Regions from separate parts of the Microbacterium resistens genome, predicted to be linked through region 3. Evidence: predicted binding sites of a transcription regulator. Region 3 holds the regulator's gene; each other region holds the start of a gene.
The links. The regulator LexA, encoded in region 3, represses DNA repair genes until DNA is damaged. The targets are predictions, from matches to a motif close to TCGAACANNTGTTCGA.
Positions count from the first base shown of each region.

Region 1: K8F61_RS03395 (HNH endonuclease signature motif containing protein) is a predicted target of LexA. The motif match lies at 2,828-2,843, and genes of this name have one in related genera.
Region 2: K8F61_RS12700 (HNH endonuclease signature motif containing protein) is a predicted target of LexA. The motif match lies at 1,998-2,013, and genes of this name have one in related genera.
Region 4: K8F61_RS00615 (HNH endonuclease signature motif containing protein) is a predicted target of LexA. The motif match lies at 1,940-1,955, and genes of this name have one in related genera.

Region 1 covers NZ_CP082781.1:719,405-723,568, reverse strand. The annotation lists gene hemW (radical SAM family heme chaperone HemW) at 1-554, opposite strand, end outside; gene K8F61_RS03400 (DUF1990 family protein) at 582-1,235, opposite strand; gene K8F61_RS03395 (HNH endonuclease signature motif containing protein) at 1,414-2,757, opposite strand; gene K8F61_RS03390 (DUF1990 family protein) at 3,015-3,506, opposite strand; gene lepA (translation elongation factor 4) at 3,511-4,164, opposite strand, start outside.
Region 2 covers NZ_CP082781.1:2,689,553-2,693,716, reverse strand. The annotation lists gene K8F61_RS12705 (IclR family transcriptional regulator) at 1-170, shown strand, start outside; gene K8F61_RS12700 (HNH endonuclease signature motif containing protein) at 449-1,933, opposite strand; gene K8F61_RS12695 (VOC family protein) at 2,056-2,526, opposite strand; gene K8F61_RS12690 (lipase maturation factor family protein) at 2,609-4,087, shown strand; gene K8F61_RS12685 (helix-turn-helix transcriptional regulator) at 4,151-4,164, opposite strand, start outside.
Region 3 covers NZ_CP082781.1:364,933-369,096, forward strand. The annotation lists gene metE (5-methyltetrahydropteroyltriglutamate--homocysteine S-methyltransferase) at 1-1,264, shown strand, start outside; gene lexA (transcriptional repressor LexA) at 1,332-2,018, opposite strand; gene K8F61_RS01710 (LysM peptidoglycan-binding domain-containing protein) at 2,275-2,625, shown strand; gene K8F61_RS01715 (histidinol-phosphate transaminase) at 2,693-3,787, shown strand; gene hisB (imidazoleglycerol-phosphate dehydratase HisB) at 3,784-4,164, shown strand, end outside.
Region 4 covers NZ_CP082781.1:133,410-137,573, forward strand. The annotation lists gene K8F61_RS00610 (substrate-binding domain-containing protein) at 1-416, shown strand, start outside; gene K8F61_RS00615 (HNH endonuclease signature motif containing protein) at 559-1,908, opposite strand; gene K8F61_RS00620 (ABC-F family ATP-binding cassette domain-containing protein) at 2,099-3,922, shown strand; gene K8F61_RS00625 (TetR/AcrR family transcriptional regulator) at 4,021-4,164, shown strand, end outside.

The DNA of each region.
Region 1 (4,164 bases), 350 kb from region 3:
AGGCCCGCTTCCCGAGCGGCCTCGACCGCCGTGCGCACGTTCTCCGGGCGATGGGTCCTGTCCAGCGCCGCGAGCACGTGCGGTACCGCCGACTGCATGCCGATCGACATCCGGGTTACCCCCGCGGCCGCCAGCTCCCGCGCGACCGGAGCCGTGACGGTGTCGGGATTCGCCTCGACGGTGACCTCGGCGCCGGCGCACAGGCCGAACGCGTCCACGGCGCCGGCCAGCATCCGGGCGAGGTCCCCGGGCGGCAGGAGCGTGGGCGTGCCACCGCCGAAGAAGACCGTGTCCATGGGCCGCAGCGCGCCCCGCTCCGCCAGAATGCCGCGGGCGAGCGCGACCTCCTGGAGCAGCGTGTCCGCGTACGTGTCCTGACGGGCGCCGCGCAGCTCGGAGGCGGTGTAGGTGTTGAAATCGCAGTATCCGCAGCGGACCCGGCAGAACGGCACGTGCAGGTACGCCGAGAAGGGCGTCGACGCGTCGATCGGCAGGTCCTCCGGCAGACGGCCGTCGGCCGGGGCGGCATCGCCGAGCGGAAGGGGCCCGGCCATCAGCGCCGACCCCTCATCGTGCGGCGCTCACAGCGGCGTCGTGTACAGCGGCGAGATGGCGCGCAGGTAGCGGGCGAACAGCTCGCGTCGACGACGGCGCACGAGCGCCGGGATCGTCCGGTACAGGAAGGCGTTGGGCCGGTCGAAGGCGCGGACGGTGAACCAGACCTCGTCGGTGTCCTCGCGCCAGTCCAGGTCGAACGACTCCTCGCCGCTCACCACGGACCCGCCGACGGTGCCGAGCACGAAGCCCACCCGCCGCGGCTCCTCCGTCACGGAGATGACGCGCAGCTCAGCGTCCGCACGCATCCCGCCCGCTCGCCCGCGCACGCGCAGCGTCATGCCGGGGCCGACGAACGGCGTGCCGTCGGCATCGAAGCGCTGCTCGATCTCGTTCTTGCTCGGCGCGATGGGCGTGCCCTCGGCATCGAAGCTGACGCCCGCGTAGGCGGGGCCGGACGCCGGGCGCAGATCCTCGATCTCGAGACCCGCGGCCCGCTGCGCGGTCCATGACAGCAGAGCCTCGCTGGCGACGCGGAAACGCTCCTCGCCACTGCCGATGCGCCACGACTCCTCGGCGGGAAGACTGTGCTCCGGCGGATACTGCATGAGGTCGGGGGCGTGAGTGGCCCCCACGGCGGCATAGTCCACCGTGCCTTCTCGGAAAGTCCCGCGACGCATGAGACCAGCCTACTTGCCGACCTCTCGGCGCTCACTCAGGTTCTCCACATTGTGCGCCGTTCGCGTCACCGCCGGTCCTCGTCGCGCGTCTCTCCGGCGCAGCGTCCGCGGCGAACATGGCCCCTTCTCCCCGGCTGCGCCTTCTGCGGCCCTGCGTCCCGCGGGTGGCAATGCTCCTCTAGAGGAACATGATGCGTCGGGGCGGTGGGTGGGCGTAGGTGCGTTGGAGAGGGCTGGTCCATTGGATGGTGCCGTCGGGGTGTTGTCGTGCGGTCCATCGGTGGGCGTCCGGGATGTCGGGGGGTTTGAGGGTGTGGTGGGTCGGGCAGAGGTGGGCGAGGTTGGTGAGGGTGGTGGGTCCGCCTCGGGCGTGATCGTGGGTGTGGTCGATGTCGCAGTGGTGCGCGGGGGTGGTGCAGCCGGGGAATCGGCAGTGTTGGTCGCGGGCGCGGAGGTGACGGCGCATGGGGATGGTGGGCGTGTAGGTGTCGGTGTGGGTGAGGATGCCGTCGGGGCCCAGGAAGAGGCGGGTCCATCCAGTGTGTCGGCCGGCGAGGGCGCGGGCGAGGTCGGGGTGGAGGGGGCCGTGGTCGTCGAGCTCGGCGGGTCGGTCGTCGTGTCCGGCGAGGGTGGTCGCGGCGACGGTGACCTGGATGTGCGCCTGGATGCGGTCCAGCCCTGTGCCGTGGACGGGGGTGGGGTCGGCGGCGAGGAGCAGGTCGGTGAACAGGTCCGCGCGGACCTGATCGGCTGTCCGCCCATCCACGACATCGGCGGTGTCCGCGGTGCCCGTGGGTTCTGCGACATCGGCGGTGTCAGGACCGGAGGGAACGGTGAGGTCCAGGGCCTCAGCGGCGTCGGTGGTATCGGCGTTGATGACGTCCCTGGTGTCGGTTTCGTTGCCGGAGGTGGTGTCCGGTGCCGGACGGCGGCGGATGTGGTGGGTCATGCGGGTGAGGCGGTCCATGATCGCGACGGCGTAGACCTCGGGGATCACCGCGGTGATCAACGCGAGACCGTCATCGAGGGACCGGATCGTGACGCACCGGTCCGGCCAGGCCGCACGATGCCGCTCCACCACCGCGGCAGGCGCCAGGGCGGCGGCGACCTGCCGCGCCAACACCCGGGTCCGTGCCGGGGACTCGTGCTCCGCGACCTCCAACACCGCCGCCTGATAGAGCGTCAACACCTCGGGGTCCGCCGAGCCCGAGACGATCGCGTCGCGCAGGATCCGCGACGCGTGCACGATCTCCCGCACATGCGCAGCAGTGATCGTCCCTTCCGGCCACCGCTCCTTCACGTCCGGCAGCTGCGCGGCCAGGACCTCCGCGTCGGCGAAGGCCCGCTCCACCGTCCCCCGCGACACCCGCCCCGCCGCGGCGTACTCCGCGATCATCGACCGGCGAATACTGTCACGATGCACCGGCTGAGCCCGCACATCCCCCTCGAACAGGGTCACCCGCTCCGCCAACAACGCCGAGGCCTCCGCCTCCAACCGGGCGATCTGCCGACGCGTCGCCACCCACGCATCCAACAACCCCTCCCGCGAACGAGCGGTAGACGACGGGGCGGTGGTGAACATGACCCCAGAGTAGAACATATGTACGACACTCGGGTGGAGGTGTGGACAACCACGGCGACCGGGAGGAGGCCGAGGCGTGAGTGCGTTTCGACTCGCTCCGCTCGCTCAACGACCGGGACGGCACTCGCACAACGGCCGGGGGCGCACAACGACCGAGGGCGGGCGCAGGAGAAGGTCCTTCCTTGCCGGGCGCTCCGTCAGCGTCTTGTCGACGCCGATTCACGGACCGCGTCGTTCACCACGCGCACGTACGCGGCCATGGTGCGATGCTGCAGGATCCGCAGGGCCGGGGTGACGACGCGCCAGCGCCACGCGGCGGGGCACGAGATCGAGCGGGCGGTGAAGCGGCCCGACTCATCAAGGACGAACGACTCCTCGCCGTACAGCGGGTGTCCTGGCATCGCCTCGTAGCCGAACCCCGAGGCCCCCGCCCACACCACGCGCACCGGCTCGTCGAACCGCTTCCCGACCACGCGGAGGGACAACGTGCCGACCTGCCCCGGCGCGGGCGCCGCCTCGGGCGCGCCGAAACCGACCCGGCGTTTGAAGTCCCACGTCGAGATCAACGACGCCACCGCGGTCCGCGCCGCGGGCGGAACCTCCGTGGAGCGCTCGATCAGCCGCATCCCGCGGGGAACGCGCTGCACCGGCTCACGTGTGATCCCGCGCGGATACGCCGGTCGGCGCATCGGACTACTTCTTGTCCTTGCCTTCGACGTCCCCGGACAGCGCGGCGATGAACGCCTCCTGGGGGACCTCGACGCGCCCGACCATCTTCATGCGCTTCTTGCCCTCCTTCTGCTTCTCCAGGAGCTTGCGCTTGCGGGTGATGTCGCCGCCATAGCACTTCGCGAGCACGTCCTTGCGCATGGCGCGGATGGTCTCGCGGGCGATGATCCGGGCGCCGATGGCGGCCTGGATCGGCACCTCGAACTGCTGGCGCGGGATGAGCTTGCGCAGCCGTTCCGCCATCATCGTGCCGTAGGCGTAGGCCTTGTCCCGGTGGACGATGGAGCTGAACGCGTCCACCTTGTCCCCCTGAAGCAGGATGTCGACCTTCACGAGGTCCGCTTCCTGCTGCCCGGACGGCTCGTAGTCGAGCGAGGCGTACCCCTGGGTCTTGGACTTGAGCTGGTCGAAGAAGTCGAACACGATCTCGCCGAGCGGCATGTTGTAGCGCAGCTCCACGCGCTCCTCGGAGAAGTACTCCATCCCGAGCAGCGATCCGCGGCGCGACTGGCACAGCTCCATCACCGTGCCGACGTAGTCCTTGGGCAGCAGGATCGCGGCCTTGACCATGGGCTCGGCCACCGAGGCGACCCGCCCGTCCGGGTACTCGCTGGGGTT
Region 2 (4,164 bases), 1.7 Mb from region 3:
CCCGGCGACGCATCGGGGATCCTGCGGCCGGCGTGAGCGTGGGCTCGGATCTGTCGGCCGCCGTGTGCGTCGCCGGGCCGTCCAGCCGCGTGGGGGAGTCGTTCGTCGCGCGGGCCGTCCCGCTGATGCGCGCGGCCGCACGGGAGATCGCGGACAGCACCTTCCCCTGAGGCGCGCAGGCGTCTCGTCTCGGTGCTTCGCTCCTCGCTCAACGACCGGGGGTGCGGCGCGGCTCTTCGGTCGTTGAGCGAGCGGAGCGAGTCGAAACGTGGTGACCCGGGGCTGTGAGCCGTTTCGTCTCGGTGCTTCGCTTCTCGCTCAACGACCGGGGGCGGCGCGGCTCTTCGGTCGTTGAGCGAGCGGAGCGAGTCGAAACGTGGTGACCCGGGGCTGTGAGCCGTTTCGTCTCGGTGCTTCGCTCCTCGCTCAACGACCGGGGTGCGGTGTCTCAGGTGAACTGGACGCGGGGTGGGGCGGTGTCGGTGTGGACGTGTCCGGTGGGGTCGGTCCAGACGAGGGATCCGTCGTCGCGTTGTCGTGCGGTCCATCGCCAGCGGTCGGGTTGGTCGGGGTGCTTGAGCGCGTGGTGTGCGGGGCAGAGGTGGGCGAGGTTGTCGATCGTCGTGGGGCCGCCGCGAGCGTGGTCGTGGTTGTGGTCGATCTGGCTGGCGCGCGCAGGGATCCGGCAGCCGGGGAATCGGCAGTGCCGGTCGCGCGCGCGGAGGTGGCGCCGCATCCGCTCGGTCGGGGCGTAGCTGTCGGTGCGGGTGATCATCCCCGTCGGGGAGAGGAACAGCCGTTCCCAGTGCTCCGCTCCGCCGGCGAGCGCCCGGACCAGGTCGGGGTGGACCGGACCGTGATCGTCGAGCTCCGCCGGCCGGTCATCGACACCGGCGAGGGTGGTCGCCGCGATCGTCACCTGCACGGTCGGTCGGATCGCCGCCGTCCCGGTCGCGTGGAGCGTGTCGGTGCGGGCGGCGAGGAGGAGGTCGGTGACGACGTCCGCGCGGATCTGGTCGAGGGTGCGCTCGTCGGCACGGATCCGGTCGAGGGTGCGCTCGGCGGCGCGGGGTTCTCCGAGACCGGCGACGATCTGCTCGAAGGCGAAGACCTCGTCCTCGTCCTCCGTCGACACCTCCTCGCCCATGAGCGGAAGGCGCCCGGACTCCCGGGCGGCTCCCGGCGCGCCGCCGGAGTCCACGCCGTTCGGGACCGCGTCGTGCCCGGACTCGTCGTGGTCGAACGCGTCGTGCTCGAAGGCGTCGTGCCCGAACGCGCCTCGGCCGCCTGCGGCGCGCAGCGCCCGGATGCCCCGGCTGATCCCCGTCACCCTCTCGTGCACCGCGTGGGCGAGCACGGAGGGCATCAGGATGGAGAGCCAGCTCATCCCGTCCTCGACATCCTGGACCGTCACCCGTCGATCGTCACGGGCCCGTGCGTGCCTCTCCACGGCGGTGCGGGGCGCCACGGCGGCCACCACCGACCGCGCGAACGCCTGCGTCCGCGCCGGCGTCTCCGCGGACGCGTACGGCACCACCTGCCCCTCGTACGCACGGTGTGCGTCCGTCGCGCTTACTCCGAGCGGAGCGGCGCCGTCGACGATCACCTCTGCATGCCGCCGCGAGATCGCCCCGTTCCGGAGCGCCGACGCCGTCGCGGGAAACCGGTCACTCAGCGCGAACCCCGTGGCCAGCGCCTTCGTCGCCGCAAACCGCGTCACCTTCAGTCCCGCCGACACCTCGGCGAACATCGACCGTTCCGCGGCCTCGAACCCCGCGCTCCCCGGCGGCACCTCATCCAGGAGAAGCCGGACGCGCTCCCCCAGCAGCTCCGCCTTCTCCGCCTCCAGCCGAGCGATCCGGGCATCCAGCTCCCGGCACCGCTCGACGATCTCGCCGCTGCGAGCGAGATACAGATCCGAGTTGTGCACCATCACCTCAGCATAGAACAAAGCTACGACATAGCCCGGTCTGACGGTCGACCTGTGGAGAACATGATAGAACATCACTTCGAACACGTGGTGAAGGCGGAGCCTCTCGTGAGACGCCGCCGACGTCAGGTGCCGCGGGGGCGGTCCTCATCGGTCGTGAACCCCGGCCGTGCGGCGCGCTCCTCGATCGACTCCAGCTCCTGGAAGAACGTCACCTGCCATCCGGCCGGACCCTGCACGCGGGCGTTCAGGCTTCGGAACGGCGTCCGCACCGGCGGGGCGAGGATGTCGGCTCCGGCCTCGCGGGTGACTGCGACGGCGTGCTCGGTGTCAGCCACCTCGAGCGCGATCCGCAGGGTGCCTGGGGCATGCGGCGCCCCCTCGACCTCGTCCACGTTCCGCGCGTGCGTCGGCGTCGCGAGCTCGATCGTCGCGATCCCGGCGTGCAGGATCGCGACGCGGTCGTCTCCCTCGGTGGCGAACGCGAGCTGCTCGGGCATGCCGAGGACGTCGCGGTAGAAGCGGAGCGCCTGATCGAAGTCGTCGGTCTCGATGATGAGGCGGAGCTGGCGGGGGCGATGCGCGTCGGCGGTCATGCCCTCATCCTCGGGCCTGGGCTCCGGAGGCGGAAGCGCAACCCCCGTTCCCGCCCCGGCGCGGCGCGCGTAGCCTTCCGCCATGGACGGGTTCGCGGCCGTTGACTTCGGCCTTGCGCGCGAGGTGCTCCAGCGCGGCATCGCCGCGCTCTACCTCGTCGCGTTCCTCTCCACGCTCAACCAGTTCCGCCCGCTCCTGGGCGAACGGGGCCTGTTGCCGGCCCCCGAGCTGTTGGAGTGGATCGGGGAGCGGAAGGAGCGCGCCCGACTGCTGCGCCCGACGCTGTTCCGGTACGTCCGGTACACGGACCGGCGCCTCGTCGCCCTGTGCGTCGCGGGCATGGTCGTCTCCTCCGCGGTCGTCGCCGGTCTCCCTCAGCTCGGTCCGCCCTGGGCGCCCATGCTCTGCTTCCTCGCCTTGTGGCTGGGGTACATGTCGATCTCGTCGATCGGTCAGACCTTCTACGGCTTCGGGTGGGAGATGCTCCTGCTGGAGGCCGGGTTCCTCGCCGCGTTCCTCGGGTCGGGGGATCAGCCGCCGCCGACCGTCGTGATCGTGCTGTTCTGGTGGCTGGTGTTCCGGCTGGAGTTCGGCGCGGGGATGATCAAGATCCGCGGCGGGCGGGAGTGGCGCGATCTCACGGCGCTGATGTACCACCACGAGACCCAGCCGATGCCCGGGCCGCTCAGCCGCCAGGCGCACCTGCTGCCCGCGTGGTTCCACCGGCTCGAGGTCGTCGGGAACCACGTCGCGCAGCTCGGGGCGCCGTGGCTGCTGTTCGCGCCGATCCTCGGACTGTTCCGCGACGCGGCGCCGGCGCTCGCGAGCATCGGCGCCGTGGTCGGGATGGTCGGCGCGGGGATCGTCATCGCGACCCAGCTCTGGCTGGTGCTCACGGGGAACTTCGCGTGGCTGAACGCCGCGACGATCGTGCTCGCCTGCTCCGCGATCGGGATCCCCGGGTCCGGCGACGCGCGCGCCTGGTCCGGACCGTTCGGGGGGATCCCCGTGCCCTGGCTCGTCGTGACGGGGATCGTCGCGGCCGGGTACCTCGTGCTGTCATGGCCGGCGCTGCGCAACCTCGCCTCACGCGACCAGCAGATGAACGCCTCGTTCACCCGCTGGCAGCTCGCCAACGCGTACGGCGCCTTCGGGTCGGTCACGAAGGTGCGGATCGAGATCGTCGTCGAAGGGACCGAGGATCCGGATCCGGAGGGCGCGCGGTGGGAGGAGTACGGCTTCCGCGGCAAGCCGGGGGACGTGGCGCGGATCCCCCGGCAGTTCGCGCCGTACCACCTGCGGCTGGACTGGCTGATGTGGTTCCTGCCGCTGGGGTGGTCCCTGGAGGAGTGGTTCGGGCGGTTCCTCGGGCGGCTGCTCGAGGCCGACCCGGCGACGCTGCGGCTGCTCGCCCGCGATCCGTTCGAGGGGCGCCCGCCGCGGTGGGTGCGGGCCGTGTCGTACCGGTACCGCTTCACGACGCGGGCCGAGCACCGTGCCACGGGCGACGTCTGGGTGCGGGACCGCCGTCGGGTCGTGGTCCGCCCGATCGGCCGCTGACCGGGGTGGCGCGTTTCGTCTCGGTGCTGCGCTCCTCGCTCAACGACCGGTGGCGGCGCGGGTTCAGGTGCGCGAGC
Region 3 (4,164 bases):
CCGCCTGGTCTCGTGGCTCGCCTTCGCGGATCAGAAGGTTGCGCAGGTCGTCACGCTGGCGCAGGGCCTCGTCGAGGGACGCGGCGCCATCGCCGCGGAGCTGGACGCCGCCTCCACGGCCCTGGCGGACCGCCTCGGGGCTCCGGGCGTCCGGGACGGATCGGTGCGGGAGCGCACGGCGGCGCTGACCGCCGAGGACTTCTCCCGCGGCGACTACGAGACCCGCGTGGCCGCGCAGGAGGCCGCCCTGGATCTGCCGAGCCTGCCGCTGACGACGATCGGGTCCTTCCCCCAGACGGGCGAGATCCGCCGGGCCAGGGCGCGCTACCTCCGGGACGAGGTCACGAAGGAGGACTACGAGGACTTCCTGCGCGAGGAGATCCGCCGCGTCATCGACCTCCAGGAGGACCTCGGCCTCGACGTGCTCGTCCACGGGGAGCCGGAGCGCAACGACATGGTCCAGTACTTCGCCGAGCACCTCGACGGCTTCGACGTCACCGAGCACGGGTGGGTGCAGTCCTACGGCTCGCGCGCGACCCGTCCGTCGATCCTCTGGGGGGACGTCTCGCGCCCCGCGCCGATCACCGTCGACTGGTCCGCCTACGCACAGTCGCTCACGGCGAAGCCCGTCAAGGGGATGCTCACCGGACCGGTGACGATCCTCGCCTGGTCGTTCGTGCGCGACGACCAGCCGCTGGCCGAGACCGCGAACCAGGTGGCCCTGGCGCTGCGCGACGAGATCGCCGACCTCGAAGCAGCCGGGATCGGCGTCATCCAGGTGGACGAGCCGGCGCTGCGCGAGCTCCTGCCGCTGAAGAAGGACGATCAGCCGGCGTACCTGCGGTGGTCGGTGGACTCCTTCCGTCTGGCCACGGCCGGCGCCGCGCCGGCGACGCAGGTGCACACGCACCTCTGCTACTCCGAGTTCGGCGTGGTCATCGACGCGATCCGCGCCCTCGACGCCGACGTCACCTCGATCGAGGCCGCGCGCAGCCGCATGGAGGTCGTCGCGGACATCGCGGGCTCCGGATTCGATCACGGGATCGGTCCCGGCGTGTACGACATCCACTCGCCGCGCGTCCCCAGCGCGGACGAGGTCGAGGCCCTGCTGCGCCGCGCCGTCGCGGAGATCCCGGAGCGTCAGCTCTGGGTCAACCCGGACTGTGGGCTGAAGACCCGCGGCTACGAGGAGACCAACGCCTCCCTGCGCAACATCGTGGAGGCGACCCGTCGCGTCCGTGCCGAGGTCCCGGCCGCGGTCTGAGCGGTCACAGGAAGAGGCGCCCTCCCGCGGGAGGGCGCCTCTTCTCGCACCGGGCCGGCGCGCGGATTCAGACGGCGCGCAGGACCGCGACGACCTTGCCGAGCACCACGGCGTCGTCGCCGAGGATCGGCTCGAACGCGGAGTTGCGCGGGAGCAGCCACGTGTGCCCGTCGCGCTGGCGGAACGTCTTCACCGTCGCCTCGCCGTCCAGCATCGCCGCGACGATCTCGCCGTTGTCGGCGGTGTTCTGCGACCGCACGACGACCCAGTCGCCGTCGCAGATGGCCGCGTCGATCATGGACTCGCCGGACACCTTGAGCATGAACAGGTCGCCCTTGCCGACCAGCTGGCGCGGGAGCGGGAAGATCTCCTCCACCTGCTGCTCGGCCGTGATCGGGATGCCCGCGGCGATGCGGCCGACCAGCGGCACCAGGGCGGCGTCGCCCACGGACGGCGCCGTGTCCGCCGGGTTCTCGCCCGCGGTGCCGGGGAGGTCGATCAGCACCTCCATCGCCCGGGTCTTGCCCGGATCGCGCCGCAGGTAGCCGCTCAGCTCGAGCTGGCCGAGCTGGTGCGTGACGCTGGAGAGGGACTTGAGCCCCACGGCGTCGCCGATCTCGCGCATGCTCGGCGGGTAGCCGTGCCGCGCGATCGAGGTCTGGATCACCTCGAGGATCGCCATCTGCTTGGCGCTGAGGCTCTTGCGGCGTCGCGTGCGGGGGATGTCTGCGTCGGTCGTGGCGCCGTCGCTCATGGCTGATCCTCCAGGTGCTTGCGGGCGTCGGGACCCGAGGCGGATTCGAATGTCGGTGGTCCGTGATGGGCTTCCGATATCGAAACCGTATCCGAGTACTCGCCGGATGCGGAAGATCTGTTCGAGCGTGTCGGGATCCCGTCCGAAGGTTTTCTCGAAGAACGGTTGACAGATGTTCGAATTCGAAGATAGGTTCGGTACGTAGGTTCACCTCGACGGTGGACCAGACGTCGAGATCCCCGAAGGAGCAGACGACATGAGCAGCATCACCCTCACCCCGGCCCCGCGCACCCAGCTGCGTCTCACCGTCCGGGGTCGCCGCGTGCTGGCCGGTCTCGTCGCTGTCCCGGTCGCCGCGGCGATCGGCTTCGCGGTCCTCAGCGGCGGCTCCGCGCTCGCCTCGGGAGAGGCGTCCACGCCGGGGTCCTTCGCCACCGTGACCGTCATGCCGGGTGACACCCTGTGGTCCATCGCGGCCGAGGTCGCCCCGGAGTCCGATCCTCGTGACGTGGTGGACGCCATCGCTCGCCTCAACCTGGTGGATCCGGGCGCCCTGGTGGTCGGCGACGAGCTGTCGATCCCCGCGGAGTACGCGGCCGGCCGCTAGCCGGTCGCCGACTCAGGCCTCTGTCCGAAGCGTCATCTGGAGTCCCCGGCTCGGCTCCGCGCCTACGATGGTGAGGGTGACCGTCTCCCTCGATGACCTGCCGCTACGCGACGACCTCCGCGGCCTCCGCCCCTATGGTGCTCCGCAGGCTCCGCTTCCTGTCGCGCTGAACGTGAACGAGAACACGCATCCGGTCCCGGATGCGGTGGCCGACGACATCCTCGATGACATCGCCGTCGCGCTTCACGAGGTGAACCGGTACCCCGACCGGGAGTTCACGCCCCTGCGCGAGGCGTTCGCCTCCTACCTCGGGCACGATCTCGACGCCGCGAACATCTGGGCGGGGAACGGGTCGAACGAGGTGCTGCAGCACATCCTGCAGGCCTTCGCAGGACCCGGGCGCACCGTCTTCGGCTTCGCGCCGACGTACTCGATGTACCCGCTGCTCGCACAGGGGACCGGGGCGCGGTGGGTGGCGGGGGAGCGTCAGCCCGACTACACCGTCTCGGTCGACGACGCGGTCGCGCAGGTCGCGGCCGCCGATCCCGATGTCATCCTGCTGTGCGCGCCGAACAACCCCACCGGGACCCCCCTTCCGCTTGAGCTGATCGAGGCGGTGTACGAGGCGTCCCGCGGTGTCGTGGTGGTGGACGAGGCCTATCAGGAGTTCGCGCCGCACGAATCGCCGTCCGCGCTGACCCTGCTGCCGGGCCGGGAGCGCCTCGCGGTATCGCGGACGATGAGCAAGGCGTTCGCGTTCGCCGGCGCCCGGGTCGGGTATCTGGCCGCCGATCCCGCGTTCATCGACGCGCTGCGGCTCGTGCGCCTGCCGTACCACCTCAGCGGCCTCACGCAGGCGGCGGCGGTGGCCGCGCTGCGAAACGCCCCGACGATGCTCGCGATGGTCGACGAGATCGTGGTCCAGCGGGATCGGATCTCGGCGACACTCGAGGCTCTCGGGTACCGCCCGCACGAGTCCTGGACGAACTTCGTGCTCTTCGGCGGCGTCGCGGATCCGGCGGCCACGTGGCGGGCGCTGTACGACCGCGGCGTCCTCATCCGCGACGTCGGGATCCCCGGGCACCTGCGCGTCACCGCGGGGACGGAGGCCGAGACGACGGCGTTCCTGGACGCCCTGGCCTCGGTAGGATCGGCAGCATGACCGCCCGCACCGCCCGCCGCGACCGCGCGACCTCGGAGTCGACGGTGGAGGTCGAGCTGAACCTCGACGGCTCCGGCCGCAGCAGCATCGACACGTCCGTCCCGTTCTTCGACCACCTGCTGACGGCGTTCGCCAAGCACTCGCTGACGGACCTGGCCGTGCGCGCCTCCGGGGACACGCACATCGACGCGCACCACACCGTGGAGGACGTCTCGATCGTGCTCGGTCAGGCGATCCGCGAGGCGCTCGGCGACAAGAGCGGGATCTCCCGCTACGGCGACGCGCTCGTGCCGTTGGACGAGGCGCTCGCGCAGGCCGTCGTCGACATCTCGGGACGACCGTATCTGGTGCACGACGGCGAGCCGAGCGGGTTCGAA
Region 4 (4,164 bases), 230 kb from region 3:
GCCGGATGGACTCGATCCTCACCTCGACGTACGGGGACAAGACCGTGGACGGCGTGCTGTCGCCGAACGACACGCTGGCCCGGGCGATCATCACCTCCGTCCAGCAGGCAGGCAAGCCGGTCCCGGTCGTGACGGGGCAGGACTCCGAGGTCGAGTCGGTCAAGTCGATCATGGAGGGCATCCAGTACTCCACGATCAACAAGGACACCGCGCTGCTCGTGGAGCAGTCGATCAAGATGGTCGGCCAGCTCCAGAAGGGCGAGAAGGTCGACGTCAACGACACCGAGCAGTACGACAACGGCGTGAAGGTCGTTCCCTCGTACCTGCTCGACCCGGTCATCGTCACGAAGGAGAACGCCGCCGAGGCGTACGCCAACGTGCCGAACCTGCTGGAGATCGTCAAGCAGTACCAGTGACCGCCGGCGGCGTCCTCGTCGCAAGCCGAACGCCGAAGGGCCGCACGGTCGTGACCGTGCGGCCCTTCGCGATGGTCGGGCGTGGGAAATCGGGCGTCAGCGGCATCGCCGCACGCGACGGATCGCCGCGGATGAGCGTGGGTCAGCCGGTGAGGGACAGGAGCGCGGGATCGGTCCTCGCCCGTCCGCCGAGGCGGGGCGTGCGCGCCGGATCGCTCCACGGCGGCGGGAGGAACCACACCCGCGCCGCGACGCCGGTGCCGTCGATCCGGATGTCCCAGCCGTTGTCGTGGATGAGGTGGTGGCAGGTCTCGCAGAGGAGGACCCCGTTGTCGAGATCGGTGGGACCGGTGTCACGCTGCCACCACCGGATGTGGTGGACCCGGGTCAGATGCGGCGGGAGACCGCACATCGCGCACCCGCCGTCGCGTTCGGTCAGCGCGAGCTTCTGAGCCCGGCTGAAGAGCCGCCGCCGTCGACCCCAGTCGAGGACCTCTCCCCGGCTGCCGCAGACCCAGGGGATGACGCTTCCCCCGGCCGCCATCCGGCGGGCCGTGGCGATGCTCACCGGCTGTGCGATGCCGTCGATCATCGCGGACCCCGTGCCCGTCTGGAGGTCGCCGAGCCCGACGCGCACGACGACCGTGGCGCCGTTCAGGGGCGTGCTCCGCTCGCAGCCGAGCGCATGGGCGGCGAGATGGGACAACGCATCCGCGCGGATCTGCGCGACCGGGCGGCGGTCGGCGTCCATGGCCCCGGGGTGGCGCCCCTCACGCGTGGCCGCGAACTCCGCGGAGACGTATCCGTCGATCGCGGCGAGGAGAGGGGCGCCGGAATCCGGGTCGAATCGGCCGTCGAGGTGGATCATGCCGTCCCGCTCGACGATCGTCAGCGAGCGCTGCGCGCGCAGCTGCTCCTCCCGGGGCGCGACGCCGTCCGGGTCCAGCCAGGCCTCGGCGCGAACGATCAGTCTCCGGATCTCGTCGATCGAGAGTCCCGGCACCTGCTCCGTCAGCACCTGCTCCGCTTCGGCGATCCGCTGTGCGCCGACCTTCACGCGCACCCGGTCGAGCAGCGCGATGACCGCACCGGCCGCGGAGGCGCCGATCGTGCCCGCGTGCAGCGCGGCCTGCACCGCCGGATACCGTGCCGGCATCGGCTCACCGATCAGGTTGGTCCGCGGTGCCGTGGCCTCGCCGACCTTCACCAGGCGCTGCGCCTCGCCCGCGGAGGCGCCGGTGCTCGTCGCGATGAGGTGGGCGGGCGTACGGAAACCCTGCTGCTTCGCCAGGCTCTCCGGCCCGAGCTCCGGGCGGGACTCCTCCGCGATGCGGGCGGCGATCTCGGCGTGCACCGCGTCGAGCCGGCGCCGGACCAGACCGGCGGCGTCGTTCGCGGCGATCAGGTCCGCGCGGGTGAGCGTGGCCCCGTCCGACCGCGCCGACGCCAGGGCGGCGGCCGCCTGCTGGAGGATGCGGATCAGATCGGGCATACTCCGAGCCTAGCTTCAGTCGGCCCGACATTCGAAGAAATATTCGAAGAGAGACTCATTCGTGACCTGGAATGCAGGCATGTCGGATCCTCCGCCGTCCGGGGCGACATCCTCAAGAACGACGAGGGGTGCGAGCCCCCTCCCGGCGGGCGCCGAACGTGCGCGCGGAGCCGTCTACCCTGGTAAGGACATGGCACATCTTCTCGGGGCCGAAGGCCTCCACCTCGAATTCCCCACCCGCATCGTCTTCGACTCCGTCACCCTCGGGGTCGAGGAGGGGGATCGCATCGGGATCGTCGGACGCAACGGCGACGGGAAGTCGAGCCTCCTGGCGATGCTCGCCGGTCGCCTCGACCCCGACGCCGGCCGGGTGACGGTCCGCGGCGGAACGCGGATTGGCGTGCTCGACCAGGCCGACGTCCTCGACGACGCGCTGACCGTCGCCGCGGCCATCGTTGGCGATGTGCCGGAGCACGAGTGGGCGGGGGACCCGCGGGTCCGCGACGTCATCGACGGGCTGGTCGGCGACCTCGAATGGACGGCTCCCGTGGCGGCGCTCAGCGGTGGCCAGCGGCGCCGGGTGGCGCTCGCGCGGCTGCTGGCGGGCGACTGGGACATCATCGCGCTGGACGAGCCCACGAACCACCTGGACGTCGAGGCGATCACCTGGCTCGCGGCCCATCTGAAGAAGCGCTGGGCGGCGAACCAGGGCGCGCTCCTGGTCGTCACCCACGACCGGTGGTTCCTCGATGAGGTGTGCACGGAGACCTGGGAGGTGCACGACCGGATCGTCGAGCCCTTCGAGGGCGGGTACGCGGCGTACATCCTGCAGCGGGTCGAGCGAGACCGCATGGCGGCGGCGACCGAGGCCAAGCGGCAGAACTTCGCCCGCAAGGAGCTCGCGTGGCTCCGTCGCGGCGCCCCGGCGCGGACGAGCAAGCCGAAGTTCCGCATCGACGCGGCCAACGCCCTCATCGCGGACGTGCCGGAGATCCGGGACCGCGTCGCGCTGCAGTCGCTCGCGGTGTCGCGACTGGGCAAGGACGTCGTGGACCTGGTCGACGCCGGCGTCACGTATCCCGCGACCGACCTGAGCCCGGAGCGGACCGTGCTGCGTGACGTGGAGTGGCGGATCGCGCCGGGGGAGCGCACCGGGATCCTCGGCGTCAACGGCGCGGGGAAGTCCACGCTCCTGGGTCTCGTCGCCGGGACGATCGCGCCGACCTCGGGGCGCGTCAAGCACGGCAAGACCGTCCAGGTCCGCACGCTGACCCAGCGCCTGGATGAGCTCACGGAGGTCTGGGACGACCCGGTGCGCGTGGTGCTCGGGCGCCTGCGGACCACGTACACGTTCGGGACCGGATCCAAGGCCGCCGAGCTCACGCCGGGCCAGCTCCTCGAGCGGCTCGGGTTCTCGTCCGCGCAGCTGTCCACCCCGGTGAAGGACCTGTCGGGCGGGCAGCAGCGGCGACTCCAGCTGCTGCTCGTGCTCCTCGACCAGCCGAACGTGCTGATCCTCGACGAGCCGACGAACGACATGGACACAGACATGCTCGCGGCGATCGAGGACCTGTTGGACTCGTGGCCGGGCACGCTCATCGTCGTCTCGCACGACCGGTACTTCCTGGAGCGGGTGACGGATCAGCAGTACGCGATCCTCGACCAGCGTCTGCGTCATCTTCCCGGCGGAGTCGACGAGTACCTGCGTCTGCGGGAGCGCGAGCAGGCCACCGGAGCCTCGGTCGTCGAGCGCGGGAACCGAGACGAGACGCCGGCGCCGGCGACGGCCCTCGACGGCGCGGCGCGCCGGGCGGCGGAGAAGGAGGTCTCCGCGCTCGAGCGGCGCATGCAGAAGCTCGCGGCCCGGATCGACGCCGCCAAGCACGCCTTGGCCGAGCACGACCAGTCCGACTACGCCGGTCTCGGCGAGCGGATGAAGGAGATCTCCGCCCAGGAGGCGGAGGTGGCAGAGCTCGAGGAGCGCTGGTTCGCGCTGACCGAGCAGCTCGGCTGAGGGCGCGATTCCTGGACCCGGTTCCAATATCGACTCCTGCACCCGGTTCCAATATCCCGGTTGCACCGCGAGGTGCGCCGCTCGCTACAGTGGAGCGGATGAGCACCGGGAGCCCTGCCGACGTGACCCGAGCCCGCCTCCTCTCCGCCGCTGCGGAGGAGTTCCTGGAGCGCGGCTATGCGGCCGCGTCGCTCTCTCGGATCGCCGAGCGGATCGGCCTCACCAAGGGGGCGTTCAGCCAC